Granulosicoccus antarcticus IMCC3135: one gene and its partner. The protein of the gene in region 1 interacts with the protein of each later gene in a pairwise test. Links are inferred from orthologs where the notes say so. Each region holds a gene or a part of one and is shown in the gene's direction. Other genes may lie near its edges.

Region 1 (15,701 bases):
TAAGAGTGGCAAAGCCACACAAGATACTGGACCCAGCCAATGGGCCACTAATTGCCGTGCGATTACATATTCTCACACGCAAGTCACTGGGAGGCATCCATACGAATCTGGATGGTCAGGTGCTTGATGCAGATGGCGAGACGATTGGCGGTTTGTATGCAGCTGGTGAGGTCGCAGGATTTGGTGGCGGTGGCTACCACGGGTATAACGCACTGGAAGGTACGTTTCTGGGTGGTTGCCTGTTTTCGGGGCTACGGGTGGGGCGGGCGGCAGGTTAGTCGGGTTGGGGCCTGTCAAAGTCTGGTGGTTGTGACAATCTCAGATCCAGAAGATCGATGCTGGGCCATAGCCATAAGTAGACACGGAACCGATCTTATCCGTCGTTTTTATCATCGAGCAGGCGACTTATCAGTTCTTTGCACACCTTGGCAGCAACCATGGCCGTCATACCGTAAGGATCACGATGCGGGTTGAGTTCCACGATATCAGCGCCGATCAATTTACCGCTAAAACTTTGAATGAGGGTTAAAACATCGCGTGTAGATAGGCCGCCGGGTTCAAAATGAGATACTCCCGGAGCAAATGCTGGGTCAAGCGCATCCAGATCGAAGCTTAGATAGACTGGGCCATCGAAGGCAATTTCCGAAACGCCGCTCAAATCCCGCATCTCATGAACCTCTACTCCGAACCGCTGGGCCTGATCGCGCTGGTGTGCATTCAGGGTGCGTATACCCACTTGTACTAGCCGTGCGATGTTGCCACTTTCCATCAATCGCGCAAAAGGAGATGCGTGACTGAACGGGTTTTGCAGCATATCGTCATACAGATCAGGATGCGCATCGATATGCAAGATGTTCAGTCCTTTATGCAGGCTGGCGTGGGCGTCGATCGCAGGGTAGGCCACCGAATGATCGCCTCCGAGACTGACAACATTGCCACCCGCATTGATCAACTCCCAAACCTTGCTGCGAATAGCATCAAAGGCTTCTTGCCGCTCCAGCCCTGTCAGAGATACATTGCCTGCATCAGCCCAAAGCGACTTGTCGCTCAAGTCATATCCGGACTCGGTAAACAGGTTCGCGCTATCGCTTTGCAGTGCTTCACGAATGCGATCCGGTGCCAGCGCGGGGCCTGTTAGAAAACTGGAGTTGTTGTCTTGTGGAAGGCCCAGTAACTTTATGGCCATATTTTGATAATTTCAGGGAAGCTCATGAATGTCGTACCTTAGGGATCGTGAAACAATTAACTATCATTTTCAGTCGTCCCTGCATCCTACCCTGCGGCGTTGTTCGGCGGTTGAATAGCAAGCTATTCGCCCTTCTCACGCCTTGCCGGACAGGCGGACTGGGCGTCCCCCAGGAACACCTGAAAATTGATACTTAATTATTTCACGATCCCTTAGCATCTGAGGACTGTCGTCCTGAGCAGGTATGTCTGTAGCTTCCATTGTGGGATTGGATCAGCTTTGTTCGGGGCGCAGGAAGATCACTTCGCGCATGACCTGCCATCGATCACTTTCAAACACCATGTCTATGCTGAGAGTTAAATCCATATTCTGACCATTCAGATCATTTTTACGGGACAGCAATACGTGTGCATTCTTGTCTTCCACGTCAATCTTGTGAAATTTTGCCCACGTTTTCATAGGTGGATCGCCTGCGTCACGCTTGGATCTGAACAGCTCGGTGAACATGGCTTTGTTAGCCGTATTGACGTTGTGCTCGGTGTCTATCATCAGGATCTGGAGGTCATCATGATAGATACGATCAAGTACATCGACGTTGTAGCTGGTTGCTGTTTGAATCAGTTCGTCGATGGCTTGTCGAACTTGTAGTTGCTCTGGAGTTTGAGTGTCGGGCATTGGAAATTTCTCTTGATGGACGTGATTGTTGTTGAATAGCGATTACTGCTAATCGATGTAAGTGCCTCGTATGGGGTAATTGTTTTTCGGATCACGGATGAAGCCCAAACCGGCAAGCAGGGAAGGAAGGTGAGGTCGAATGAATGGCACATTCGAAATGCTCGTTATTTGTACTTGTCCGGATTCGTTGACGATAAAAGCGCCAGGCTCTGCAAATGGTCGATCGGCTTCTTCTGCTGATCGTGGGTGGGAGATGAACAGGCCAAGTGCTTGCATCTGCTCTATCGTGAGCCCGTAGCCAACTTCGAATTGAAGTTGAAGAGGCTCGACTTGCGCTTGTGCCTTGTCTTGAGAGTCAGCTGATACTGCGACGACATCGACTCCCAATTCGTTGAAAGAGGACAATGATTCATTGAGTTCACTCAGAAACCTGCTGCATAAAGGGCAATGTTTACCGCGATAGACAATGACCAGCTGCCAGTCGTGTGGTGCTTTCGCAGATCCTAGAGATAGCGTTCCCCCATTGATATTGGGTACTTGCATTGCAGGAAAGGTATTGCCAGGTAGTAGTTTTTCAATCGTCATGTGTTCAGGTGACTCGCTATTTTGTAGTGATCGTTATATTATATGGGCAAACATGAAAGTCAAGGTGTTTTTTAATGAACGTTACAAAAAAGGCAGGCCGGCCCAAATTATTTGACAAGAATGAAGCCCTGCTAGCCGCAGTCAATGTGTTCTGGGAGCGTGGCTATGAGGGGGCTTCAGTCAAAAACCTGACCGAGGCCATGGGGATCAACAGCCCGAGTCTGTATGCAGAGTTCGGCGACAAGCACAATCTGTATCTGCAAGCGATTGATTGTTATGCCAACAATGACGCCTGCGCACCCTTGGTCGCAATTGAAGGGATTGAGGACATACACGTTGCCGTGCGAGCATTCCTGGATGCTGCTATCAACTACTCAACTGATCACGACAGCGGGGCCAAGGGTTGCTTTTTAGTCTCGTGTGTCTCAACGAGCGCAGGCCATGTAGAAGGCGTGTCCGAGCTGCTGTACGAGGCGATCGCGGCGACAGACGCGCGCATTACTGCCCGGTTTGATCTGGAAAAGAAGAAAGGGGGGTTGTCTCGCCAATTTCCATCCGCTGAGCGTGCTCGTCTATTGTTCGATCTACGTCAGGGTCTGGTGTTTCGAGCGCGCGCCGGTGTCAGCGCAAAAGTGCTGTCAAAGGATCTGGCTAACCTGGTTCAACTGGTGCTGGCTGACTCCGGTAAATAACAGGATCTGTGGAGTGCAGTACCGGCAATGGGCACGGCACTGTATTTTGAGCAGCACTCAGGCGCTGCTAAACGGCCGGAAACATGCCCGATTTCATCGGTTTAAGAGCCGTTTTTCCGTGAAAAACGCCTACAAATACCTAAAAATCAGCTAGTTATGAGGGTCTGACCTTCTTCAGGGGGTGAGGGCGGTGTCGAAGAAGGCTTTTTCCAGGCTGACGGTGCGGTGGAAAATGTCGGTAACGGCCTCTTTTTCCTCAGCATCAAGAGTTGGCCATGCTGCTTCCAGCTGTCCGCGCAGGTAGGCAACGAGCCCTTCGAACTCTGGACCGGCATGCAGGGTTATCCATTCTGCAAGGTAGAAGGGCAGTGTTTCCGGGGCAGGGTGGAACGGTGTTGCCCATTCCAGGTAGCTCCATTCTGCAACGACCAGAACCGCGATCATGCGTGAGTAGGAGCCGGATAGCCTGGCTTCGGTCATGATGGCTTGAAAGCCCTGGGTGGCGGGCCACAGTTCGGGCTCTTTCCAGTCCTGTTCAGTGACGGCCAGCGCCTCGAAGGAGCGATGAAAATAGGTGTTTTCCGGGCCGGTCACGACTGCCAGAAATTGTGCCAGTGGGATTGAATCCTGTAATGTAGGGGCATGTGCTATCGCAGAAGCTGCCAGGCGCACAAAGTTATCCAGAAAGGTGTAGTCCTGAACCAGGTAGGCCGCCATGCGGCTATCTGCAAGTGTTCCATCGGAGAGTTCGCGACAGAATTGATGCTGGGTAACGGCATTCCAGGTGGCCGAGCAGGATGTTTGCAGTTCTTCGGTTAGAGACATATCGGGCTTGAATGTTCCGGTGAGGTGTCAAAGTCCGATGAAGTATATCCGCGTTGCAGCAAGTACCTGTTAAAGAGGCTGCCAAGTACAGCTCTAGTAACGAGGGGAACAAGATCCCCTCGTTAGCATGCCGTTACAACGGCATGAATGACTAGCGTTGTTAAGCTCTGAAGTTACAGAGTTGACGCCCAATCGCTTACCTGGCTTTCAGCTGTGTCGCGATCCAGTCCGTATTTTTCTTGTACCAGAGTGACCAATGCATCGCGGTCGCCGTCAACGCTCAACAGCTCTTCTTCAGACAGGTCTGCCCAACGATCCTTGATGCTGCCGATCGAGTCTTGCCAGTTGCCTTGCAGATCAGTCCAGCCAGCGCTGTCGGCAGCATCTGCGATGGCATCTTTTGAAGAGTCCAGAGCTGCTGCAGCCGAGTCAGAGGCCTGGTTGAGTGCGTCTCCTGCTTCCCCGGCTGCGTTATCAGCGGCCTGTGTTGCTGTATCCGTTGCGTCTCCGACTGCAGTGGTGGTGCTATCAACAGCTTGTGATGCTGTATCAGTTGCTGATTCCTGGATTGTTGAGCTGGTCTCGCTGTCTACTGGCACAGGTTCTACTGTACCGCCACATCCCGTCAGAACGAGAGTCATGGCTGTGGCCAATACGAGGTTTCCGTTGAGTATGGACATTATTGCTGCTCTCCTGTTGCTTCACGAACACTGGACGAGTCGGTATGACACGTCTTCTGCGTGCAGCGTAACGAGTTCGAGCTCGCATTCATCCTTACAGGTCGGAACGGTTATCCCTGACGTGAATGCAAGCCGCATGGGCAGCCACTCCTGAGGATATGACATTTAGGTAATGATTTTTATACGTGACAGATTGCACAGATTTCGAGTTGGAATGTGTGCTTTGGAGGTCGTCTGATGTTACATGTCACGATGATGACTTGCGGGTGAACTTGTCAGTATTCAACTCTTTGCCATGCACGGGAGAGACTTTCATTGCCGTCTGTCGGCTGGCACGGGATAATGCCCGCTCTTTGGAAATACCGACTTGCTACATGACTTCTTTCGCCCTGCCTGTTCTTCTATGAGTACACTTTCAACATCGCCTCAAGCAGCACAGAATGCTGTTGTGAGCAGCGACATTGCTTATGCGGTAGTCGACTTTGAGACGACAGGGTTGAACCCGCAAGATGGTGATCGTGCTATCGAGATAGGTATATCGTTGTTTCGAGGTGGCAAGGAGGTGGATACATTCTCCTCGCTGATCAACCCTCAGATGCGAATTCCCGCGTTCATTACACAGCTGACTGGTATTTCCAATGCCATGGTAGCTGGTGCGCCAGGCCCATGCGAGGTGTTTCAGAATGCCCTGGACTTTGTCGGCGATGCTCAGCTTGTTGCACACAATGCAAGCTTTGATAGAAAATTCTGGCGCCGGGAGCTCTCTCTGGTGCTAGGGCTTGAATGCGATCGTGAGTTTGTCTGTACCTTGATGCTGGCCCGTCGTGTCTTTCAGTCCTTTCCGAGTCATCGTCTGGGGGAGATAGCCCGCGTATTGAACATTGATACGGGGAGAAGTCACAGGGCACTCGACGATGCACGCGTCACCACTATCATACTGGCCACCATGATGGATCGATTGCGACGCGCCCATCCAGAACAGCTGATTGATGCCTCATTTCTTCAGGCCTATCAGAAGAAGGCAAGAACCAAATTACCTGACTTGTCCAGCATCGTTTGAGCGCCGCGTTTCACGAATTTACAAATACGGGCACCGAAATCGAGGGCTAAGGCACGAGCGTGTACAGTCCGTGCATGTTTTTTCATAGCCATTCGCAGGCGACAGATAGTGAGCCGGGTTCAGGTTTTTGGAGGCAGGGTCAAGTCTTACAAATTTGTGATCTTCAAGCACTAGACGACCGGTCTAATCGTCCCTATAGTCTGTGCATGGACAAACGCAACCCGGATACTCAAACACATATACTGTCGACAGGCCGTCGCCTGACGGCGTTGAATGGCTATGCTGGCGTGGGCTTGAGCGAATTGCTCAAGGAAGCTGGAGTGCCCAAGGGCTCGTTCTACCATTACTTCCAATCCAAGGAGGCCTATGGTTGTGCCTTGTTGAAAGATTTTGCGAATGACTACGAAGAAAAACTGAGCAATACACTGAACCACCCAGGCAAAGATGGTCGTTCACGTCTGCTTGCCTATTTTGCCCAGTGGCGTAAACAGCAAACCGGCGACATCCCGGAAGAGCGCTGCCTGGTCGTCAAGCTGTCAGCTGAAGTGGCTGAGCTATCACCGGATATGAGTGAAATTCTGGAGCATAGTGTGAAGTTCATTGTTGATCGTCTGGCAGACACACTGCGCGAAGGTGTTGCTGATGGCTCGATAGGCGCCCATAAGGATTCCGCTGAGCTTGCCGGTACCCTCTATCACCTATGGTTGGGTGCAAGCCTGGTCGCTGGGCTTTCTCGAAAAAACACGGCTCTGACATCAGCCCTGCGGGTCACCAAAGTTCTGATTCCAGTGGTTTGATATTCAATTGCAATTCACTAATTCATGCTTTTGCCTGATGAGTAGACGACCGGTCTAGTTTGGCAATGGCATTCACTCACCTCATTTAACAACTTTTAGCTATACACGGAGAAATTCATGTCTCAATCAAAAACTACCAATCGCCAGATCGTACTGGCAGAACGTCCCAAGGGCGAGCCAACGCAGAATACATTGAAGCTGGAGGAGAATGCAGTTCCGACAGCGGGTGAAAACCAGATGTTGCTACGTACTGAATATCTCTCGCTGGACCCCTATATGCGTGGGCGTATGAGTGATGCACCCTCCTATGCACCACCGGTTGAGATTGGTGGTGTGATGGTTGGAGGTACGGTGGCAGAAGTTGTCGAGTCGAAGCTGGAAGGCTTTTCTGCAGGAGACTACGTACTTAGTTTCAGCGGTTGGCAGGATTACGCAGTATCGGACGGCACCGGCGTAACCAAACTGGGAAAAGAGTTTGAACACAGATCATGGGCGCTTGGCATCCTGGGCATGCCCGGATTCACGGCATGGGCTGGTTTGACCAAAATTGGAGCTCCCAAGGCTGGAGAGACCATTGCTGTTGCGGCAGCCACCGGTCCTGTCGGTGCAACCGTAGGGCAGATTGGCAAGATACTGGGTTGCCGTGTGGTTGGAATTGCCGGTGGTCCTGAGAAGTGTGAATACGCCGTGAAAGAGCTTGGTTTTGATGCTTGTATCGATCACAAGGCCGCAGATTTTGAAGAGCAGCTGGCCAAGGCAAGTCCTGATGGTATTGATGTCTACTTTGAAAACGTGGGCGGCAAGGTTCTGGATGCTGTCATCCCGTTGCTCAACCCCAATGCACGTGTACCGTTATGTGGCCTGGTATCTCAATACAATGCAACTGAGCTACCTGAAGGTCCGGATCGTATGAACTGGCTGATGGGTCAGATTCTGCGCAAGAAGATCAAAGTACAAGGTTTCATCATATTCGATGATTTTGGCCATCTTTATCCGGAATTTGCGAAAGAGATGAGTGCTTGGGTCGAGGAAGGCAAGGTCAAGTACCGCGAAGAGGTCATCGACGGTCTTGAGAATGCATCAGCAGCATTTGTCGGCTTGCTCAAAGGTGAAAACTTCGGCAAGCGCGTAATAAACGTCGGTTCTAACTAAAGGAATTCAGATATGAAAATTTTAATGGTATTAACTTCGCACGATCAACTCGGCGACACAGGCAATAAAACCGGATTCTGGTTGGAAGAATTTGCTGCTCCCTATTACGTCTTCAAGAATGCTGGAGCAGAGATTACTCTGGCGTCTCCTAAAGGCGGACAGCCACCGATCGATCCGAGCAGTGATGATGAAGGGTCTCAGACAGATGACACGCGTCGTTTCAAAGCGGATGAGGCGGCAAACAAGCACCTTGCTGCAACCGAAAAACTGTCGACCGTCGATGCGGCAGGTTTTGATGCCATCTTCTACCCGGGTGGTCATGGACCTTTGTGGGATCTGGCGGAAGACGCAGATAGCAAGCAGTTGATTGAAACGTTTTACACGGCAGGCAAGCCGGTTGGTGCGGTTTGTCATGCACCAGGGGTATTTCGTCATACGCTTCGTGCTGATGGCAAGCCACTGGTGTCAGGTTTGCGTGTTACCGGCTTTACCAATACAGAAGAAGAGGCTGTTGGCCTGACTAATGTTGTGCCTTTTCTGGTTGAAGATATGCTTAAGGAAAATGGCGGCACTTATGAGAAAGGTGCTGACTGGGCAAGTTTTGTGCTGCGTGATGGCAATCTTGTCACCGGTCAGAATCCGGCCTCGTCTGCAGCAGCAGCCAACGAACTTCTGGCATTGCTGAAATAACTGCTTGACGAGCCAAGGGAAGAGAGCCTGCAACGGTATGCGTGCTGCAGGCTCTCTTGTCTGGCGCAGTAAATTTTCCCTACAGGCGTGCCTCAATCAGGAACGGCCCCTGTGTGCTGGCAGCATGCTTGAGAGCCTCTTCAAGTTCTGCCACCGTTGCAACCTTGCGAGCAGCAACGCCCATACTTTCTGACATGGCAACCCAATCAAGGCTGGGGCGTGTCAAGTCCATCATGCTGAGGGCGATTTCACCACTGCTGGCCTGTACATTCTCCAACTCATACTTGAGAATATCGTAGCTTTGATTGGCTAGAATGATGGTGGTTATGTTCAGCGATTCGCGAGCCTGAGTCCACAATGATTGCACCGTGTACATGGCACTACCATCGCCTTCGAAGCAGAATACCGGTCGGTCAGGGGCTGCAATGGCTGCGCCCGTGGCCAGAGGTAAGCCGCCGCCAATAGAACCACCGCAGACCTCCAGCCAGTCATGAGTGTGAGAGCCCTGGGTGGCAGCAAAGATTTCTCTGCCAGCAGTAACGGACTCATCCACAACAATGGCATCTTCGGGAAGCAGTCGTGCGATCACATTGGCTAGAGAGCCGGGTGTCAGTGGTCCATCTTCACAACGTACCGGAAGCTCAAGAGGCTGTAGTTCCGCGATAACGTCGGTGGTGTCCAGTATGGCTTCCAGATCATCCAGTGCCTTAGGGACATTCTGGAACAAGCTGGCTAGCTGATGGGCTTCTGCTTTTTCGGAATAGAGCTCGCTGCGTGTATCAGGATAGGCGAAGAATGCTATGGGTGGTTTGGTGCCAATAGCGACGATATGTTCAAAATCTTCAAGCAAGGTGGTGGCGCTCTGCAGACGATATGGAATGGCATCGACTGGCACACGACCTGCACCACGTTCCATACGTGATTTGAAAGTCTCGCAGAAAAGGCTGGCACCACGGGCTTTTGCTATGCGAGCCACAGACTTCAAGGCATCGCTACGCAATGCGGCACCACCAATCACGATCGCAACGGACTCCCCGCTGTTCAATACTTCGGCGATGCGTTGCAGGTTTGCCGGATCAATTTCCTCAGGCGTTGAACCCTGATCATCTGTAAGCGTCGGAGAAGGATCTGACTGTGCCTTGCCAGTTGACGATTCCCATGCCGTATTGGCCGGTACGATCAGTGTCGCTATTTTTCCCGGTAAGCCACCAGCCGCGGCAACGGCATCAGCGCCATCACTAGCCAGGTTTGCAGCAGACTCACAGGTTCTGAGCCAATGCGAAACCGGAGCTGCCAAACCTGCGATATCCGAGGTTAATGGTGCATCGTGTGCGATATGCCAGCTTGCATGTTCGCCCACCATATTGACAATGGGTACGCCAGCTTTGCGAGCATTATGTAAATTGGCAATGCCGTTGGCCAGACCCGGGCCGGTATGCAGCAAGGTGACAGCCGGTTTTTCCGCCATGCGTGCATAGCCGTCGGCTGCACCTGTTACCACGCCTTCAAACAGGCCAAGCACGCATCGCATGCCACCGACCTTATCCAGGGCGGCGACAAAATGCATTTCAGACGTGCCGGGATTGGCGAAACAGACATCAACATCCGCATCCAGTAGCGAGCGGACAAGGCTTTCGGCACCGTTCAAAATGAATTCTCCAAGAATTTAGTAGTCTGAAATACTGGGTCTTGTATCCAGTCTGGTCACCATTGGTAGTGGACCAGAAGGTGCAGTATATCCGTCTTGCTGGCATCGGGTCGTCACAGCGTCTGGCAACAAAGATGTCGAGTTCGTGTAGCCTTGGCCAGTTCCATAGTCCAACGAACGATTGACTGGTTTCAACATGGCGGACGACCTTCCAAGCATTCATCAGATTCGAGTCTTGGCCTCTGAATATGGATTGGTTCTAAGAGGTGGATTCAGGACGAACGACAGTGACATCATTCCGGTGCACGAGTCGGGTCGCATACATTCTGGGGTTCTGCTGTTCGGTCAAACCGGATCGACACTATGGGATTACTTTGCCCGATCAGAAGAATACCTGGATGGCAAGGCTGATCCGATGGATCGCTGGAGTGCTCGGGTAGGGCGCAGGCTGGCAGAAAAGTCGGGTGGTACTGCCTTGTTACCATTCGATGGACCCCCCTGGTATCCCTTCCTTCGATGGGCGCAACGAGCAGAGAACATACGTTCTTCACCGTTGGGAATTCTGATGCATCCGCAACATGGCCTGTGGCATGCGTACCGGTTTGCCATTGCCTTGCCAGTGCTTGTCGAGGGCTTTGAAGAGTTGGAACATTCTTCTGCGAGGCACGTTGCCAGGCAGCACGCTACCGAGCGGCACGCCTGCGATTCGTGTGTTGCACGAGACTGCTTGAAGGCTTGTCCGGTTAACGCTTTTACGGAAGGCAAATACGATGTGGTTTCGTGTGCGAGCTATTTGCGCCAGAACGAACAATCAGACTGTCACCGGTCAGGGTGTCTGGCGCGCGCTGCGTGTCCGGAAGGGCAGGACTCCGTCTATGAGCTCGCTCATCGTCAGTTCCATATGCTGCAGTTCTATGCCTCACTCAAAAAGCCGATTGAGCTTTCATGAGAGAGGCAGACTTGCATTAAAATAATTTATAGCTTGACTTGCATACATCGATATCGCCAGCTGTCAGGACCCGATACCCGACATCACGCGCTAGTCGACAGAGCATCCTCACTCTGGTCACTGGCAAGTGAGCGCAAGACATAGTGAAGAATGCCGCCGTGACGATAGTAATCCCACTCAACCGGGGTGTCGATACGTATGTCGACGGTAAATTCCACGACCTTGCCATTGTCATTCTCGGCTCGTACATCCAGCGTGGCAGGGTGCTGATCGGCCGAGCTGATGGTGAAGCGTTCCTCGCCACTCAAACCGAGTGATTCGGCATCGTCGCCTTCCTGGTATTGCAGGGGCAATACGCCGAAGCCTATGAGATTGGATCGGTGTATACGCTCATAGCTTTGTGCGATAACAGCGCTGACTCCGAGCAGACGTGTGCCTTTTGCGGCCCAGTCACGACTGGAACCTGTGCCGTACTCGCGCCCGGCAAGCACGACCAGTGGCGTTTTTTCGCGTTGGTACTGCATGCCTGCAGCGTAGATACTCATCGATTCGCCATCAGGTAAATGACGCGTCACACTGCCTTCCGAGCCTGGAGCCAGTTGATTGCGCAGGCGCACATTGGCGAATGTGCCTCGCATCATGACTTCATGGTTGCCACGGCGTGAACCCAGACTGTTGAAATCACCCAGAGAAACACCCTGGGACAGAAGGTATTCACCTGCCGGGCTATCGGGAAGAATTGCACCCGCTGGCGAGATATGATCCGTCGTGACGCTGTCGCCGAGCATCACCAGACAACGCGCATCCTTGATAATGGGTGAGTCGACGATATTCGCGCTGATACCTTCGAAGAAGGGTGGTTTTTTCACATAGGTGGATTCGGGCCACTGATAGGTATTGCCTCCTGGCACATCCAGACGCTTCCATTCCTCGGCGCCTTCAAATACATCGGCGTAGCTCTTGCCAAACAGGCTTGAAGATACATGCGTCTCGACGGCCTCTGCCACCTCGGCGGCGCTTGGCCAGATATCGGTCAAAAAGACAGGCTTGCCGTCAGCATCTTCTCCCAACGGTTCTGTGGTCAGATCTATGCGCATGCTACCTGCCAGTGCATAAGCGACTACCAATGGGGGGGAGGCGAGGTAGTTGGTCTGTACTTCCTGATGAATCCGACCTTCGAAGTTACGGTTGCCGCTCAGCACAGAGGCTGCCACCAGCTTGCCTTTGCGAATAGCCTGGCTGACCTCCTCGGGTAGCGGGCCAGAGTTGCCGATACAGGTTGTGCAGCCAAAACCGACCACATGGAACCCAAGTTCGCGCAACGGCTGCATGAGCTCCGCAGATTCCAGATATTGCGGTACTACCTGCGAGCCTGGTGCAAGCGATGTCTTGACCCAGGGCTTTACCGTCAGGCCACGCTCACGTGCACGTTTGGCCAGCAGCCCTGCCGCCATCATGACTGCAGGGTTTGAGGTATTGGTGCATGATGTAATGGCTGCAATCACCACATCGCCATCGTGCAGGCGCATTGGCGCACCTTCCAGATCGAAGTCAATGTGCTTGACGGGAGGCGTGAGGTCACTGCCGATGGCGGTGTGTCCACCTTCACTATCGAACCTTGATTCCTGCTGGTTCTTAGCTGGCTTGATGTCAAGCGGCATCTCATCGAGTCGGCCCTCGTCAACAAGGTAACGATGAAAGCGATCACTGGCCTCGGACAGATCAATGCGATCCTGCGGTCGCTTTGGTCCGGCGATGCTGGGACGCACCTCAGAGAGGTCCAGCGTCACGGAGTCACTGTAGTTGGCTGCCTTGTCACCATCTTCGCGCCATAGTCCTTGTGCACGTGCGTAAGCTTCAACAAGATTGATACGGCTTTGATCACGGCCAGTCAGTCGCAGGTAGCGCAAGGTCTCGGCATCGATCGGGAAGATGCCGCAAGTAGCACCGTACTCAGGGGCCATATTACTGATAGTGGCGCGATCAGCCAGTGGCAAACTTGAAAGCCCGTCACCATGGAATTCGACAAACTTGCCAACAACTCCTTTGCTGCGCAACTTCTCGGTGACCATGAGAACCAGATCGGTTGCCGTGGTGCCGGCTGGCATTTTGCCTGTTATTTCAAACCCGACGACTTCGGGTATGAGTAGTGTGATGGCTTGTCCGAGCATGGCCGCTTCCGCCTCGATACCACCGACACCCCAACCCAGAACACCCAGGCCATTGATCATCGTGGTGTGAGAGTCGGTACCTACCAGAGTGTCTGGAAAGGCCATCAGTTTGTCACCTTCACGGCGCTCGGTGACAACATCGGCCAGATACTCCAGGTTCACTTGATGCACGATGCCGGTGCCCGGTGGAACGACACGGAAATTGTCAAATGCTTCCTGTCCCCAGCGCAGAAACTGGTAGCGCTCCTTGTTACGCTGGAATTCCAGTTTGCGGTTAAGATCCAGAGCATCCATGGAGGCAAATCGATCCACCATGACCGAATGATCGATGACGAGATCGACCGGAATCTGCGGATTGATCAAGGCAGGATCGGAGCCTAACTCCGCCATTGCATCGCGCATGGCCGCCAGATCCACGATGGCAGGAACCCCTGTGAAGTCTTGCAGGATTACGCGGGCCGGGGAGAAGCTGATCTGTTCGGCGGTGGCGCTGCCAGGTTGCCAGGTTGCCAATGCCTTGATGTGTTCTTGTGTAATGTCACGACCGTCTTCATGGCGTAACAGATTTTCAAGCAATATTTTCAATGAGAAGGGTAAGCGACTCACACCGAACTGCTTTTCAAGCTCGGTGATATTGTGAATGCTGAAAGACTTTCCTTCAACTTCGAGAGTCGATAACGTTGAGAAGCTGTTCATTCGTGGGCCTCCTGTTACTGGACCGAATTCCGTCTGCAAAATGCAGTGGATGCCTGACCTTCATCTGAAGGTGTCAGCAAGATATGTCAGTTAACTGAATTCAGTCTAACAGCCAGAAATACCGATGCCGGGCGTGTTCCTGTATCGGTAAAATTTTCAAAGCACCTGCAGTCGAAGCGCGTGAAATCAGAGTTCGCGAAGCCCTTTACCCAGCACCGCACCGGCCAGACTCATCAGTGAGAGAATCACTATTAACCATATCGGTTCGAAGAAAGTGGAGAGCACTCCCAGCAGAATACCGGTTGCAAGCAACAGTGCGCCTATGATCGTATTGGACAAGGCGACGTAGTCAACGCGCCTCTCTTTGCTGGCCATATCCACGATATAGGTTTTCCTGGCAACCCTGACGCCCTGATGAGAGATCTGCAGCCCGAAGAAGATCAGGGGTACAAGCCAGCTGGTATGCAGTAGCTCAGGGGTGGCAATATAAATGACCAAGGTCAGGGCTCCCAATAGAAATACCAGAAAACCTGACAGGATCATTGTACGACGGGAGGAGCGATCAGATAGTCGGCCCCAGACAACCGAGGATAGTAAATTTGCCAGCCCACCTGCGAGTAGCAGGCCTCCCAGGACACGAATGCCCGAGTCGTTATTGCCACTGAGCAGAATATAGTAAGGCGCTAATAGCGCTGAAGAGATATACAAGGCACGTACGGTAATGAACTTTGCAAGATCGCTGTCCTCTTGCAGCAAGCTTAGCCTCTGCTTTAGAGAGTTAGAGCGAGTCTTGCCATTGTCACGGCTTGATGCCGATTCATCAATAAAACCGTAGACCAGACTTGCCAGTAACCAGCATGCACAGGCGATCAGCAGCAGAACCACGATGGTGGAAATTGATTTTGCCGAGCTTTGCATCAGCAGATACCCGGCAACTGCACAACTGCTCAAACCAGCAATGGTTGCAGACCAGCCGGTAGTCTGACCACGCATCGACTTCGGGATGACGGCTCCCAGGACCGCTTTTGATGACAGGGAGCAAAGGCATCTGCCTAAACTGAATAGTGTTACCAGAGTGACGATCAATATGGCAGCGCTAAGACCTGTAAAAGTCAGGGCGGTCAAAACCACACCGAATATGGCCATGGCCTGAAAGACGGTTCCGGCCTGGTAGAGTCGCAGTTTTTTCGGACGTGATGTGACAGGGCCTGCCAATAATAATTGCGGCAACATTGAGCCGGCCTCACGTATCGGGACTATCAGGCTGATAGCGAAAGCTGGGGCACCCAAAGCCTGCATCAACCAGGTGAGTGTGATCTTGGGGCTGGCCAGCAAGTCTGCAAATTTGCTGAAAAAGTTTGTACAGCAAATCAGAAGAAATGCACGAGCGATCTGTTGTTTGTCGGCATCCGTAGCGTGTTCGTCCTGACCTTCGGTTAACTTGTTAACGACAGACACAGCTTGCAGGCGCATCAGCTCTGCTCGCCAGAGACTGTATTGACTGCGTATGCTGAGCAGTTGATAGCCGAGACAGGCATTGGCAACGGCACCCGGGTTGGGGCGTGCGCAATGGGAATAGTAAGTGAATTCATGAAGATGCCGTGCGTCAGTGGTAATACATCTTTTACCGCCAAGCCAGATCGGTTGGTTGAATTGTAATAGTTACCTGCTGTCACAGGTTTGCGGAGCTGTAAATCAGAGCGCTTAAGTGGTGCTCGATTAAACTGAGTCTTTGTCTCTTGTCTCTTGTCTCTTGTCTCTTGTCTCTTGTTCTGGTGTCTGGTGTCTGGTGTCTGGTGTCTGGTGTCTGGTGTCTGGTGTCTGGTCATGCAGATATCAAAATTGATAATTTGTGAATAATCCGCCGGTCCATTGCTCTTCTGCGCCTCGTAAGC
Region 2 (15,620 bases), 4.8 Mb from region 1 along the record:
ACATCGGACCATTCACCGACAAAGGTCTTGATGGCATGACGATGCTGGGGTGGGGTGGCTATGATGGACAGGTCACGCATGCCCGCCAGGCCCATGTTGAGCGTGCGCGGAATGGGCGTGGCAGTCAGGGTGACGATATCCACTTCTGAACGCAGCGCCTTCATGTGTTCCTTGTGGCGTACCCCGAAACGGTGCTCCTCGTCGATGATGACCAGGCCCAGATTCTGGTACTTGATGTCTTTGCTCAGTAGTTTGTGGGTACCGATGATGATGTCAACACCGCCACTTTCGAGCTTTTTCAGAATGGCTTTCTGTTCCTTGGCCGTCTCGAAACGTGACAGCGATTCGATCTGCACCGGCCAGTCAGCGAAGCGATCCATGAAATTCTGATGATGTTGTCGGGCCAGCAAGGTGGTCGGTACCAGCACAACGACCTGCTTGCCGGCATCTACAGCAACAAAGGCAGCACGCATGGCCACTTCTGTCTTGCCGAAGCCGACATCGCCACAGACAACGCGATCGGTGGGTTGCGGCGAGCGTAGATCCGCCACCACCGCCTCAATCGCCGAAAGCTGATCAGGAGTCTCTTCAAAAGGGAAGGCCAGGCTGAATTGTGTGTAGTTGTCGGAATTTTCTGGAAAGGCAAAGCCTTGACGCGCCGCCCTGCGAGCATGGATTTCCAGTAGCTCGGCTGCGACATCGTAGGCTTTTTCGGCCGCTTTACGACGAACTTTCTGCCAGGTGTCGGTGCCCAGCTTGTGCAAGGGAGCCGACTCTTCGCTGGCGCCGGCATAGCGACTGATCAGGTGCAAAGAGGCAACAGGCACATAAAGTTTGTCATCACCTGCGTACTGAATGGTCAGATATTCGTTGGTGACATCTCCCAGTGTCAACGAGGTCAAGCCAAGGTAGCGGCCGACACCATTGTCAATATGGACGACGGGTGCACCCAGGTTCAGATCCGTCAGGTTGGAGATAATGGCTTCGGAGTCACGCGTTGGTCTGCGTCGCTCGCGGCGCTTGATTCTTCCCGAGCCAAGCTGCGACTCGGTAATCATCGCCACACGAGCCTCTGGCAACTGCAGTCCTCGATCCAGCGCTGCGGTGGTCAGGCATAGCGTGCGTTCGCTGCGCAGAAAAGCATCCCAGCTATCAACCGTTTCAGGTTGCAGACGGTTGCCGACCAGTTGGTCGAGCAAGGCTTCCCGGCGTCCGGTGGATTCGGCAACGAACAACACACGACCCGGAAACTTGCCGAGAAAATCCTGCAAGGCGCCCATGGGGCGTTCGCCGCGAGGGTCCAGCGGGTAGAGTCCGGGAGCTTCAGTGGCCAGATTGATGCTGTCGCTGCCGATCTTCTCGATCTGATAGCGTTGCGTATTGATCGTGTTGCGCTTGCTCAGCTCGATATGAATATCCGCAGCGCTGAGATATATCTCTGCAGGTGGCAGAATCGGACGCTCTACATCGTGGCGTCGCTGTTCGTATCGGTCGAGCGTGTTGTTTTCGAAGCTCTGAAAGGCCTCGGCCGCACCATCAAGCATGATGAAGCTGGCAGATTCGGGTAAATAGTGGAACAGTTGCGAGGTCTCTTCGAAAAACAGCGGCATGTAATACTCGATGCCTGATGGCGCACGGCCTTCGCTGACTTCCCGATAGATCGGCGTGTTTTTGCTCTCGGCGGCAAATGAGTTGCGGTACTGGCGTCTGAACAGAGCGATTCCAGCCTCATTGAGTGGAAACTCATGGGCCGGCAATAGTTCGATCTCCTGAGCCTTGTCCAGACCGCGCTGGGTGTCGACATCGAAGGTTCGAATCGTTTCTATCTCATCATCGAAGAACTCAACACGATAGGGCAGGTTACTGCTCATCGGGAACAGATCCAGGATGGAGCCACGCACGGCAAATTCCCCATGCTCCTCGACCTGAGTCACAAGGCGGTAGCCGGCATCAACCAGTCTGGAGCGGAATTCGTCCAGCGCCAGTGTGTCGCCATTCCTGATGATCAGCGCATGCTGATCGAGGAAACTTCGCGGTGGTAGTCTCTGCATCAAAGCTGCCGCGGTCAGCAGCAAAATGCCTTGTCGTGCATCACCCAGGGAGTAGAGGGTTCGGATGCGCTGGGAAATGATGTCCTGATGCGGCGACACGCGGTCGTACGTCAAGGTCTCCCAGTCGCTGAGCAGGTGCACCGGTAGATCGGCGCCTGCGAAAAACCTCAGCTCCACCTCCAGATGCAGAAGTTCGGTGGTGCTGGGGGCAATGATTACCAGCAAATCGTCGCAGCGTCGGGCGTGCTCGGCAATAGCGAGTGATTCAGAGGCGCCGTATAGTCTGCCCCAATGGGACTTGGGTGCGGCGTCTGCTGATAGCAGCAGTGCCGGTTCGTCAATAGTGCTCATGAACCTCGTGGAATCAGTCTGTCTGGCGGGAACGTTGCAGGGCTGATTGTCCCATATTTACCCCGTTCGGGACTTGCAGGCGTCATTTACTCAATCGGAACGCCTGCCTGCCTGTCAATTCACTACACTATCCGCGAACCTTGTCTACGGTAGCGGCTCCAACAGGTCATGTTTCAACCATACGAACTGTTCGTCGGTCTGCGTTATACGCGAGCCAAACGGCGAAATCATTTTATTTCATTCATCTCTCTGGTATCGATTCTTGGAATCATGCTAGGCGTGACTGCGCTCATTACTGTGACTTCGGTCATGAATGGCTTCGAGAAGGAGATGCGTGAACGAATTGTCGGGGCCTCGTCCCATGCCACGGTAACGGGGCTGGGTGACTCTCTGGAAAACTGGCAGGAAATTGCGGATATCGCCTCCGCGCACTCGGAAGTCATCGGTGCAGCCCCTTATGTCGAAGGTCAGGTGATGCTGGTGCATGCCGGACGCTCCACCGGAGCATTGGTTCGCGGCGTGTTACCCGAGGAAGAAGGCAAGGTATCTGAGCTGGGTGATCGGCTGGAGTACGTCGAATCTCTGGATGTGGCCTTGCAGCCTGGTGAGTACGGGCTTCTACTGGGGGCTGATCTGGCCTCTTATCTGGGAGCTATCGTCGGCGACAAGATCATGGTTATCACGCCTGAAGCCAACGTGACCCCCATGGGGTTCGTGCCGCGTGTCAAACGTTTTACTGTTACCGGTATTTTCCGGTTCGGAATGTTCCAGTTCGACAGAAATCTGGCGGTGATGCACGCGGTGGATAGTGCCAAGCTGTTCAAGATGAATGATCAGTACTCGGGCGTACGTCTGAAGCTGTCTGATACCAGTCTTGCCCCTCAGGTTTCCCGCGATCTGCAGAGTGAGCTTGGTTATGACAATTTCGTGAGCGACTGGACACAGCAGAATGCCAACTATTTCATGGCCGTAAAGATGGAAAAAACCATGATGTTCATCATTCTGTCAATGATTGTCGCAGTGGCGGCGTTCAACATCATCTCTACTCTGGTCATGCTGGTGCAAGACAAGCAGGCGGATATCGCCATACTGAGAACACAAGGGGCATCACCGGCCAGTATCTTGTCAATTTTTGTCGTGCAAGGCACCTTGATTGGTGTTCTGGGTACGGTAGCAGGGCTGCTTGGGGGCGTGGCACTGGCCAGCAATATCGATGTAGTGGTGCCATTTATCGAGCGTTTCACCGGCCCGGTGCTTAATCCTGAGGTGTATTACATCGACAAGATGCCATCCGATTTACGCAGCGCCGATGTCATCAAAGTGGGGCTCATGTCCTTTGGTCTGTCGTTGCTGGCAACTATCTACCCGGCGTGGCGTGCATCACGTACCGACCCGGCGCGAGCACTGGCTTATGAGTGAGAAAACGGACATCGTACTGGAAGCTTGCGAGCTGAGTCATAGTTACCGGCAGGGAGACCTCTCGGTAGATGTTTTGCGGTCTGTATCGCTGAGCATCAGGCGTGCTGAACGGGTGGCGATCATCGGTAGCTCGGGCAGCGGCAAGAGCACGTTGCTGCATCTGCTTGGCGGTCTGGATACGCCCACCTCCGGCACGATTCACCTGGCAGGTCAGAATATCGCAGAGCTCAAGCAGGCGGCGCGGGGACGATTACGTAACCGCTCTGTGGGTTTTGTGTATCAATTTCACCATTTGCTGCCGGAATTCAGTGCTCTGGAGAATGTCAGCATGCCGTTATTGATCCGTGGTGAAACCAAAAAGGCCGCCTCGGCGCAGGCCGCGCAGCTACTTGAAAGAGTGGGTCTGGGAGAGCGTTTGCGTCACAAGCCTGCCGAGTTGTCAGGTGGCGAGCGTCAACGGGCCGCCATTGCACGAGCTTTGGTAACTAGCCCTGACGTTGTGTTGGCGGATGAGCCGACCGGCAACCTGGATGAAGACACAGCCGGGCGCGTCTATGAATTGATGTTAGAGCTCAATCATGAGCTGGGCACCAGCTTTCTGGTGGTGACTCACGATAGTCGATTGGCAGGCCGGATGGACCGGGTTCTGAAGCTGACCCATGGCACCTTGCAAGAGCATTCGCTGGACTAACCTCGTTTTACGTCCAGCAGGAAATCCAGTCTCGGAGCGATGTTCTGGTCCACTGCTCTGGATCACGTCCTGGGGCAGAACTGTCAGTCTGAGCCTGATTTGTCCCAACGATGGGGTCTCTGGCGCCAGCGGCGCAGGGCGTGGATACGCCAGACAAGCATGGTTATGGTGAAACCCAGTACCGCGGATACGCAGGCACAAAACAGCATGCCCGTCAGCAAGGTAGGCCAGGCCTGACCGGCACTGATCAGCAGGCTGTGGGTAGAGAAGCTCAGTGGTTCAGCAAGAACCGGTTTGCCAAGAATCATTGACCCGCTGCGCCAGGCTGCATAAAGTAGGGGGGCAAAGGTCAAAGGATTGGTGAACCACACCATGACCACGGAGACAGGCACATGGACGCGCAACACGGCGGCAATGACTGCTGCCAGCAGCATTTGCAGCGGGATGGGAATCCAGCTGATAAACAGACCCACCGCAACGCCCCCGGCTACCGAACGACGATTGAGGTGCCAGACGGTCGGTTGGGCAAAAGTATTCCTTATCCAGGCTCGGCATGCATCTGGATGAGTGTCGGAGCCGCCCAGCTGCATGTGCAGCTTGCGGCGCACCGAGGTGGCATCGGGCAGGTGATCTCTCAACCAGTTACTGGTCATCGTCGGAGAACCTGTGGGAAATCAGGCAGGATTGCTTACGGTAACGACCAAACTCGGCAATTATTAAGCTATTTTTGGCCGGCTGTGGCAAACGAGGGAACTCGCTGATGCGCCTGTTCGCGGTTGCCTGTCTGATTGGCGTGGTTGTCATTTTGCGGCTCAGATCGATACCGACGCCAATGTCGATTGTGTTGATGTCGCTGGCAATGTTTCTGACGTTCCTCTATTGCACACGTTTCAGAGCGGCAATACTCGGCTGTCTGTTCGCAATACTCATGCTCAGTGCTACCTTCCTGGAGCTCTCGGTCCGGCAACTACGCCTTGAAGAGCTTGGGGTGGATGTTCGTCTGGTCGTTCAAGTCTCTAGCGTACCGCAGCGAGACGCTCGGCGTCTGCGCTTTGAAGCAATTGTGACGCAGTGCCGATCCTGTACCTTGCCTCTCGGGCCACGCCGCCTGCAATTGAGTTGGTATGGGTCTCCGTCTGAATTACACGCTGGCGAAACGTGGGAGCTCACGACCAGACTTCGGCCCATGACGGGCTTGCGCAATCCTGGTGGCTTTGATCGCGTTCAATGGGCTCTGGCTTCAGGTATTCATGCGAGAGGCTATGTCAGGAATTCTCCACAGGCGTTGCGCCTGCACGAAGCGAGTTCAGGCAGTGTGGCAGCCTTGCGTGAAAAACTGGCTTATAACTTGAGCGAATTGCCGGCGGGCAACGACCAGCTTGCTCTGGTGCAGGCTCTCACGCTTGGCGTGAGGCACGCAGTAACTGATGAGGTCTGGGATTTACTGAGGCAGACGGGCACAGCCCACCTGTTGGCTATTTCCGGCTTGCACATCAGCTTGCTGGCAGGCTGGGTTTTTGTGGCGACAAGATGGATCAGTGGTCGAATGTTGCGCCACCTTACTGCTATCCGATTCCGTTTTCCGAACCTGGACCCACGTGATATTGGCCTGCTGTTCAGTCTGGGTATCGCTATCGTCTATGCGTTGCTGGCAGGCTTCGGGTTACCGACACAGCGTGCCGTGATCATGTTGGCGGTATGGGTATTTGCAGGCTTGCGGTTCAGAGTGCTTGGAACCACCACAGGTCTTTGTCTGGCGCTGCTGGCGGTGCTTTTGCACAATCCACTGGGAGTACTATCCGTCGGTTTCTGGTTATCTTTCGGTACTGTGGCAGCATTGTTCTACTTGCACCACGGCCGCCAGAGAGCAGCGCCGAGTATGGATCAGGAGACAGAAACCACATTTGGAAAACGCATCTTGATGCAGCTTCCACATGCGTTGCATATGCACATCCTGTTGGGTTTGTTGCTGTTGCCAGTGACCGCATGGTTCTTTCAAACAGGTTCGTTGATCGCGCCATTGGCCAACCTGGTGGCTGTTCCGTGGGTCGGCATCATTGTAGTTCCCTTGTGCTTTCTTGCGCTGCTTGGGAGCTTGCTGTCTCCGGAGCTGGGTAACAGTGTGCTGATGCTGGCCCAATGGTCCATCGAAGGATTACTGGTGTTGCTGCGATGGATAATGGAGTTTGTGGCAGGCTCAGTGACCTTGGTGATGCCATCTCTGAGTGTTGCCTTGCTGTGTCTTTCAGGGCTGTTGCTATTGTTGGCCCCGCGAGGGTTAGGGTGGCGATGGCTGGCGGTACCCATGCTGATGCCTGCCTTGCTGTTCAATGTATATCGTCCGCCGATGGACGGCTTCGAGGCTCATGTGCTGGACGTCGGGCAAGGTCTGGCAGTGCTGGTTTTCAGTGAGCAGCAGACGTTGCTGTTTGATACGGGTGGCAAGGTCTCAAGTGATCTGAGTATGTTCGAAGCCGTCGTAGTGCCATTCCTGCATTCTCGTGGCAGGCGGCGTATCGATACGCTGGTTGTCTCTCATGGCGATGAAGATCATGCTTTCGGAGTCAGCGATGTTCTGAATCGTTATCCTGATGTTCGTCTGATCAGCAGCGTGCCGTTAGCGACGATGATTGATCCGTCAGATATTCGTCACATACGTGCGGACTTGAAGGGCGAAGCTTGTCGGGTTGGCATGCAGTGGCAGGATGGTGCTACGATTTTCAGCCTGATGCATCCGGCAGCATCGGATAAAGGTTCGGATAACGATCTTTCCTGTGTGTTACTGGTACATCATGGAGCCAGTCGAGTCTTGCTCACTGGTGACATCGAGGCGGCGGGGGAGGCGCAGTTGGCCAGACGCTTGCGTAGTGTGTTGCAAGGCCAGTCGGGCTCGGCGTTTTCGCCATTGAACATAGATCTCATGGTCGCTCCACACCATGGTAGTAATACGTCTTCAACAAGTAACCTGCTTGAAACTCTGAGGCCATTACATATTGTTTTTCCATCAGGGCAAGGCAATCGTTATGGTTTTCCTCATGCCGATGTACAATCACGTTATGAATTAGTTGGTGCAATGCCCTACATTACTGGTACGGAGGGTGCAGTATCTTTTTCGTTTGACCGGTCGGGCGTCGACCACCCGCCATCAACCTGGTGGCGTTCACACCGTAGCTTCTGGCACGGAATCGTAAATACAGCCTGTTCTGAGAGGTTTTCGGAACAGTCTCAAGCGTTGCGCTTGTTTTCACTTGCGCATAAGGGACAGACACTGTGTGGGAAATAGTTACTGCTGGCGGTTGGTTGATGGTGCCGATTGTTGCGAGTTCGGTAATTGCACTGGCCATTATCGGAGAGCGTTTTTTTTCACTTCGAAATGACAAAGTATTGCCTGTCAATCTGGTCGCCGATGTCTGGCGCATGGCAAGTACTCGTCAGTTGACAGAAGACAAGATTCGCGAGATACAGCAAGCATCTCCTCTGGGGAGAGTGCTGGCGGCTGGACTGCATAATCGCAGCCACGATCGTGAGGTCATGAAGGCATCCATAGAAGAAGTAGGCGGGCATGTTGCTCACGAGCTGGAGCGTTATCTGAATGCTCTGGGTACCATTGCCGCGGTCACGCCACTGCTCGGTTTGCTGGGTACTGTCATCGGCATGATCAGCGTGTTTACCAACATTACAACTGTGGGTGTTGGCAATCCGGCGCAGCTGGCTGGCGGTATTTCACAAGCCTTGATTACCACGGCTGGTGGCCTGATGGTGGCCATACCGGCATTGATGTTTCATCGTTATTTTCGCCGTAAGGTCGATGGCCTTGTAGTGGATATGGAAAAGGAATCGCTGAAACTGGTTGATGTTCTGCAGAAGCGACAGTCGCAGGCGAGAGTAGCGCAGGGATGAAGTTCAAACGAGAACCACGCGAGGAGCTGGAACTCAACCTGACACCGTTGATCGATGTGGTGTTCCTGCTGCTGATATTTTTCATGGTATCCACCACCTTCCAGAAGGAGTCGGAGATATCCCTGCAGCTTCCGCGCGCAAGTGATACTGAAACCGAATCATCTCAGGATCGAATCGAAATAGTGATTAATGCAGCGGGGCACTATTTCATCAATGACCAGGAACTGGTCAACTCGGATGTGGCGACGGTGCAAAATGCCCTGTACAAGATCTCAGGTGGCAAGCGTGACATTCCATTGACGATACGTGCTGATGCTCAGGCTCCTCATCAATCTGTCGTTACGGCGATGGATGCTGCAGGCCAGCTTGGTATGCTCAAGATGTCCATTGCGACATCACGAAGTACCGACTAGGTTAATTTACTGGCATAGTGGGCACTCAATAGTGCCCGCCAATCAAATAACGTCATGCCCAGAGATTTCCCACGCTTGCTTACGATATTAATCACCGGAACGTTTGTACGTCACGGTCTGACCTTGGCGGTATAAGTCGTGGAAATTGAATCTGTAGCAGGCAGCATGACTTACAAGCGGCTGTTGGCGTACGTCCGGCCTTATCGGCGCGAATTCATCATTGCCGTTATCGGCATGGTTGGCTATGCGGTAACCGATACTGCCTTTGCGGCGCTCATGAAGCCCATGCTGGATGGCAGTTTTGTCGAGCAGGACAAGCGCTCGATTCTGATGGTGCCGCTGTTGATCATTGGCATATTTCTGGTGCGCGGCATCGCAGGCTTCGCCTCTACCTATTACATTGCATGGATAGGCTGGCGAGTGATCAAGCAGCTTCGCAGTGAAATATTCGAAAAGTACCTGACTTTGCCTACCTCTTTTTACGATAGAGCTTCATCAGGTGAGCTCATTTCACGCATTACCTTCAATAGCCAGATGGTTGCCAATGCGGCCAGCAGTTCGTTGACGGTCATGGTTCGCGATACTCTGACAGCCATCGGTCTGTTCGGCCTGATGTTCTATCAAAGTTGGCAGTTATCTCTGGCATTTCTGATCATTGGCCCGATCATCGGCGTTATCGTCGCTCGTGTCAGTCGGCAGTTCCGATCCATCAGTCGTAGTATTCAGGGCTCCATGGGCGATGTCAGTCACGTCATCCAGGAAGCGGTGGAAGGGGCTCGGGTCATCAAGATCTTTGGTGGTCAGCAAGAAGAGATGCAATCGTTCGAGCTGGCCAATGAAAGCAATCGCGCCTTCAACATGAAGGAGACCATGGTCAAGGCCATGAATGAGCCCATTGTTCAGCTGCTGGTGGCGTTGGCTTTGGCTGTCATTGTCTATATTGCCTCCAGTGGCGATGCAGACGATCGAATTTCGGTCGGTAGTTTCATGTCGTTCATTACGGCCATGCTGCTGCTGTTCGCTCCACTCAAGCGCATGACTTCACTCAATAGCCAGATTCAGAAAGGCATCGCTGCTGGCGAGAGCCTGTTTGCCATACTGGATCTGGAGTCTGAGCATGATCATGGAACACAGAAGCTTGAAGAGAACATTGCTAGTATCGAATATCGCAATGTTCATCTGCGTTATCAGAAAGACAAGCCGGCAGTACTGAGCAAGATTGATCTGACCATAGCCAGCGGTGAGACTGTGGCCTTTGTCGGGGAGTCCGGCAGTGGCAAGACCTCACTGGTCAACCTGTTGCCCAGATTGTATGAGCTGGAAAGTGGTGCGGTGTTGGTGAACGGAGCTTCGGTGGAGGACTATACCTTGGCCTCTTTGCGCAGTCGTATTGCGACAGTCAGTCAGGATGTCATGCTGTTCAACGATACGATCGCGAGCAATATTGCTTATGGCAGCAGAGACACCATTGACGAAAAAACTCTGCATGCGGCCTGCAGGGCGGCGCATGCACATGATTTTATTTCAAGATTGCCCGAAGGCTACGACACCATGGTGGGTGAGAACGGTGTCATGCTGTCCGGTGGTCAGAAGCAGCGTGTGGCGATAGCGCGAGCACTACTGAAGAATGCGCCTATCCTGATTCTTGATGAAGCAACTTCAGCACTGGATACAGAGTCGGAGAGAAAGGTGCAACAAGGCCTGGACGCGCTGATGGAAGGGCGGACCACACTTGTCATCGCACATCGGCTGTCCACGATCGAACAGGCGACGCGTATTGTTGTGATGGATCGTGGTGAGATCGTGGAAGTGGGTACCCATGAGGAGCTGCTGGCCAGAAAGTCGCACTACTTCAAGTTGCACCAGTTGCAGTTTCGGTGATGCAGAGGACTGCTCACCTGAGTAACAGAAAATTCTCGACTACCCGGACCCGGACCCGGACTGCTGTTTGCCTGTGAGTCGAATTGAACAAAGCTGGCAGACACGCGACTGGTTTGCCCGGCTGCTCTGGCCGATATCGCTTGTCTATGGTTTGCTTCTGCGGTTACGCCGCCTGGCTTACGAGCGGGGGCTGATCAAGCGTCATGATTCGCGGCTGCCGGTGATCGTGGTGGGCAACCTGTCCGTAGGGGGTACTGGCAAGACGCCGTTATGTGCCACTCTGGTCGAAAGATTTCAGCGCGCCGGTTGGAGACCTGCCATCGTCAGTCGAGGTTACGGCGGAACAAGGCACGAACAGGCCTATTTGCTCAATGCCGAAGATACTGCTGCCACTGCTGGTGATGAGCCAGTCATGCTGTATCGGCAAACCGGTGTTCCTGTGTGCGTGTGCGTGAACCGGGCTGCGGCCGTTGAATACCTGGCAGAGCATACAGACGCCAATCTGATATTTTCCGATGATGGGCTGCAACATCTGGCGATGGCTCGCACCGCTGACATCATGGTCTTTGATGGCATACGTGGATTGGGTAATGGCTGGTTATTACCAGCGGGTCCCTTGCGTGAATCAGCGCAACAAATTGCAAGCGCTGATCTGGTCGCCATTCAGTTGCCGTTTACTGGAAATGGTAATGAGGTTGTTGGCAATCTGCATCAATCGTTGAGACAGGGTGATGTGGGAAACGTCTTGCAAGCCTCGTCGCAGCAGTGTTTCCAATTGGTGCCAGCAGAGCTGCTTAATCTGGTTTCCGGTCATTCTCTGACTCTGGATTCTCTGCGTGGTCAGAGAGTTCACGCCGTTGCAGGCATTGGTAATCCCCAGCGGTTTTTCAATAGTCTGGAGGCCGCGGGGTTGCTGGTTGAGCCACATCCCTTGCCTGATCATCATGAGTTTACTCTGGCAGATGTGAGTTTCTCTGATGATATGCCGGTGCTCGTGACTGCCAAGGACGCTGTGAAGTTGACTGGCCTGACAGACTTACCGCATTCTGTCCATGAGGTGCGAACACGAGTCAACCTTAGTGTTGAACTTGCCGCGGCAATCGACAACCTGGAGCAATCATTGCGTGAGTGATGTCATTTGTGTGAGGAATTCTGAGCAATGAGTGGCCAGAGTTATACGATCGTCATACCTGCACGCTATGCTTCGAGTCGGTTTCCGGGCAAACCGTTGCACCTGCTTAATGGTAAACCGATGATTCTGCATACCATTGCCAGAGCGCAGGAGTCCGCTGCCGAATCGGTGATTGTTGCAACTGATGATGAGCGCATACGGGCCGTCTGTGTCGAGGCCGGAGTGGATGTCCAGATGACAGATCCGGATCATCCGAGTGGCACCGATCGCATTGCCGAAGTGGCACGAGTCAGAAATTGGGATCAGGGCCGCGTGATTGTGGGCTTGCAAGGAGATGAGCCGGCAACGCCTGCCCATCATCTCGACCTTCTGGCTGGCAATCTGGAGCGGGTTGCCGAGGCCGATATGGCGACTTTGTGCATGCCGATTCAGAATGTACAAGATTATCGAGATGCCAATCGTGTCAAAGTCGTTCGAGACAAACGTGACATGGCTTTGTACTTCAGCAGGGCATCGATTCCAGTGCGTCGCGACTTGTCAGTAACCGACGATGGAGCAGCGGACAGCTTCCCCGCGGCCTTTTTGCATATTGGTCTCTATGCTTATCGGTGCGGCTATTTGCTGGATTATCATGAGTTGAAAGCCTGCACACTGGAGCTTGAAGAGCAGCTGGAGCAGCTGCGAGTTCTCTATCATGGGGGGCGAATTCATGTGGGGGAAGTAGAGGCGAGTAGTGCGCGAGGAATTGATCACCCTGATGATGTCGCTGTGCTGGAGCCGTTACTTGCATCACAATTCGAAATGCACTGAAGACGATTGGTTTCATCGTGTTCAGAGAGCCAGCTCCCAGAATGTAGTCATGCAATGAGCTAAATGCGTGACGCAGTCAGATTCTGCGCTCAGGACAGGTGTCTGTGTGCCGTTAGCCCTTTCAAGCGCTAATCACGCACCTGTGTTGGGCTAAGAATAAGAACAATATGACAAACACAATCTTATTGGTTGAGGACGACAAGAAAATTTCGATGGCTCTATCGTTACGCCTGAAATCCATGGGCTATCTTGTCGATTCTGCTGCCGACGCAGTGTATGCAATGAAGGCGGCGGTACGGTGTCAACCGGAAGTCATTCTGCTGGATATCAATCTTCCTGGTGGTAGTGGCTTTGTCGTTGCCGATCGCTTGCGTGCATCTGCTTCTCTGAGTTCAACTCCGATCATCTTCATAACTGCTAGCAAAGACCCTGCCATGCGTGAACGGGCGTCTACCTATCACGATAGTCGTTACCTGGAAAAACCCTTTCAGGCCGCTCAGTTGGTTGAAGCCATTGACAGTTTGGCTCACTGATCGGTCTGGCTGATGGATACCGCTGAACAAAAAGCAATTCTTCTGCATGATGTACGAGCCGCTATGGTGAACCATGGCGGCTTGCAGCATGAGGTGCATGTGTCTCTGCTAGAGCTTACTGAGCTGTTGAAATCCATTACGCCGATGGACTGTAATCAAGCAGAGATCAATGGCATGAAGTACGAGACTTCTGTTCGATTAAAGGTTCAGGAGATTTTCGAAGAAGACCTTGATCAATGTCTCCCCATGCTGCAATTGTCGTCCGAAAAATTGACCGAATTGCTGCACAGGCTTGTCCGCAGTCCATAGCTAAACGAGCAAAAAGTGAATGCTTAATCGAATCCTTCTTGTCGAGGATGACATGTACATTGCCCTGGCGCTGAAGATACGCTTGAAAGCTGAAGGTTATGAGGTCAATGTTGCGCATGACAGGGGAGAGGCATGCCGTGTCGCCCGTGAGAACCCGCCGGATTTAGCGCTGATTGACTACAACCTGCCAGACGGTACCGGTTTTGAAGTGATGGGACATTTTTCCGAAGATGTTCGGACCGCATCAATCAAGAAAATCATCATGACTGCCAGCAAGCAACCAGGCCTTCGTGAAAGCGCGATTGCCGCAGGAGCCCTGGAGCTTTTCGAAAAGCCGTTCAAATCCATTGAGTTGATCGACTATATCCAGAAAGTGTCAAACCATGGCGAGCAGCTAAAGCCTGAGAGCCTTTAGAGGTTCGTGAAGTATACCGGCACATTGAGAGTTTGCTTCAGGCCTCTACTCTTCGTCTTCTTGCCTCATCAGAGATCCTTCGAAAGCCAGCTGTCTCAGTAGAGTGGCATCGTCTGTCGATAGCTGATGATCGGTACTGTTTATGCTATTGCCAGCACGACACAGCTCGATCGCGAATCGGCGGCTGCATTGATGCGCTTCACCATCGACAAATAGTTGCACAGTCGCATTGTCACTATTGTCATCTGAAAGTGATCGCCAGGCAAAACGACTGAACGGTGCTGCCTGCCAGTAATCATCAGCGAAAGAATCCAGTGATTCGTCATCATCGACACGCGACGTATTACTTACGTTGGCAGACTCTGTCAGAAACTGTCCGGTCATCATGGCCAGAGTTTCCTTGTTCGAGCCGATTGCCTGGTTCCAGATATCAGCAAAGCGTGCCAATGCGTTACCGTCTATTTCACCGGGTGTTGCGGGTGTCAGTGGCGCATCGGTGTAGCGCTGTTTGGGCAGTTTTTCGCAGATCATCTCTGCCATGCGCATGACGAAATCTGCCGTTGTTGGCGCGCGAAACCCTATCGACCAGGTTGTGCAAGGTTCGGCACTTGCCACACCATGATGCGGGACGCCGGGTGGCAGGTACAAAAGATCGCCAGCCTCAAGCTCCCAGGTATCAGTGGCTTTGAATGATGAGAGTAATTTGAGCTCCGAGTCCGGCACCAATTCGTAGCTTGCTGCAGCCGGTGCTTCTATGGACCAGCGTCGAGCGCCGCTTGCCTGCAAGAGAAAAACATCGTATTCATCGATGTGTGCGCCCACCGAAGCTCCCAACGGTGCGTAACTGATCATCAGATCATCTATGCGCCAGCCAGGAAGGAAGCCGAATGGCTGCAAGTAATGGAGAATGTCTGGCAGATGTTTTTCAACATCGGTAACCAGTAATGACCAGTCGTTGCCGGTTAATGTTTCGAAACGATCTGCCTCAAACGGGCCGTGCTCCAGATGGTAGGCACCCGTGCCATCCTGTGTTATCAGGCGAGGTGTGGTTTCCGGTTCAAGCGACAAGCCAGCCAGTTCATCAGCGGGAAGAGGTGTTTCGAAGTCCGGTAAGGCTTGTCTGATCAACAGCGGTTTTTGTTGCCAGTACTCAGCAAGAAAACGTGCTTCATCCAGCCCTTCAGGCCATTGAATGTGGGAGTAGGGCATGAGCGAGGTATCCAGCTGATGTCAATCAGGCCTGGCCTGAAGAAGACGAACACATCCGAGCAGTTGTGCGGGCATAGCAGATAGCAGAGCCAGCATTGCTGGCTCTGCAGAAGCAATCTCAGATTTTGCGAGCTAATTCAGCGGCAAGGCCGGTATAAGTCGCTGGCGTCAGAGACAGCAGGCGCTGTTTATCGGCATCGGGTATCTGCAGGCCTTCAATGAACTGGCGCATGGAGGCCTCATTCATGGCGTTACCACGGGTCAGTTCCTTCAGCGCTTCGTAGGCGTTGGGCACATCATGACGTCGCATGACGGTCTGAACCGGCTCGGCCAGTACTTCCCAGGCAGCGTCCAGATCGGCTGCAATGGACTGTTGGTTTACGCCAAGTTTGCTCATGCCCTTGAGTAGTGAGTCAATGGCAATCTGCGTATATCCAGCACCGACCCCAAGATTGCGCAAGACGGTCGAGTCAGTAAGGTCCCGTTGCCATCTGGAGATAGGCAGT

What was found.
Region 2: the proteins of IMCC3135_RS03685 (region 1) and kdsB interact in binary tests that used the Escherichia coli proteins (3 or more experiments, as listed by UniProt). The link is inferred for Granulosicoccus antarcticus IMCC3135 from one-to-one orthologs.

The regions. Positions count from the first base shown.
Region 1 is NZ_CP018632.1:845,015-860,715, forward strand. The notes cover bases 4,832-7,704. They hold IMCC3135_RS03685 (TetR/AcrR family transcriptional regulator), read left to right. Parts: upstream 4,832-5,909; coding sequence 5,910-6,500; downstream 6,501-7,704. Other genes in these bases: IMCC3135_RS03680 (3'-5' exonuclease), read left to right, coding at 5,092-5,703; IMCC3135_RS03690 (NADP-dependent oxidoreductase), read left to right, coding at 6,618-7,652; IMCC3135_RS03695 (type 1 glutamine amidotransferase domain-containing protein), read left to right, coding at 7,665-7,704. Also shown: IMCC3135_RS03645 (FAD-binding dehydrogenase), read left to right, coding at 1-278; speB (agmatinase), read right to left, coding at 374-1,186; IMCC3135_RS03655 (DUF4440 domain-containing protein), read right to left, coding at 1,460-1,861; IMCC3135_RS03660 (peroxiredoxin-like family protein), read right to left, coding at 1,910-2,446; IMCC3135_RS03665 (TetR/AcrR family transcriptional regulator), read left to right, coding at 2,521-3,138; IMCC3135_RS03670 (TenA family protein), read right to left, coding at 3,313-3,963; IMCC3135_RS03675 (CsbD family protein), read right to left, coding at 4,137-4,643; more of IMCC3135_RS03695, read left to right, coding at 7,705-8,342; IMCC3135_RS03700 (acetolactate synthase large subunit), read right to left, coding at 8,422-9,990; IMCC3135_RS03705 (4Fe-4S dicluster domain-containing protein), read left to right, coding at 10,187-10,939; aconitate hydratase AcnA, read right to left, coding at 11,023-13,806; IMCC3135_RS03715 (MFS transporter), read right to left, coding at 13,993-15,279; IMCC3135_RS03720 (MipA/OmpV family protein), read right to left, coding at 15,643-15,701. UniProt on the Escherichia coli protein: Involved in response to both electrophiles and reactive chlorine species (RCS). Represses the transcription of the nemRA-gloA operon by binding to the NemR box.
Region 2 is NZ_CP018632.1:5,621,084-5,636,703, reverse strand. Bases 10,965-13,756 are described here. They hold kdsB (3-deoxy-manno-octulosonate cytidylyltransferase), read left to right. Parts: upstream 10,965-11,865; coding sequence 11,866-12,648; downstream 12,649-13,756. Other genes in these bases: IMCC3135_RS24405 (response regulator), read left to right, coding at 13,510-13,756; IMCC3135_RS24410 (hypothetical protein), read left to right, coding at 13,194-13,490; IMCC3135_RS24415 (response regulator), read left to right, coding at 12,816-13,181; lpxK (tetraacyldisaccharide 4'-kinase), read left to right, coding at 10,965-11,838. In the rest of the region: mfd (transcription-repair coupling factor), read right to left, coding at 1-2,402; IMCC3135_RS24460 (lipoprotein-releasing ABC transporter permease subunit), read left to right, coding at 2,571-3,821; lipoprotein-releasing ABC transporter ATP-binding protein LolD, read left to right, coding at 3,814-4,512; IMCC3135_RS24450 (DUF2062 domain-containing protein), read right to left, coding at 4,596-5,165; IMCC3135_RS24445 (DNA internalization-related competence protein ComEC/Rec2), read left to right, coding at 5,273-7,795; IMCC3135_RS24440 (MotA/TolQ/ExbB proton channel family protein), read left to right, coding at 7,783-8,412; IMCC3135_RS24435 (ExbD/TolR family protein), read left to right, coding at 8,409-8,825; lipid A export permease/ATP-binding protein MsbA, read left to right, coding at 8,964-10,706; more of lpxK, read left to right, coding at 10,780-10,964; more of IMCC3135_RS24405, read left to right, coding at 13,757-13,905; IMCC3135_RS24400 (cupin domain-containing protein), read right to left, coding at 13,951-15,114; purB (adenylosuccinate lyase), read right to left, coding at 15,233-15,620. UniProt on the Escherichia coli protein: Activates KDO (a required 8-carbon sugar) for incorporation into bacterial lipopolysaccharide in Gram-negative bacteria.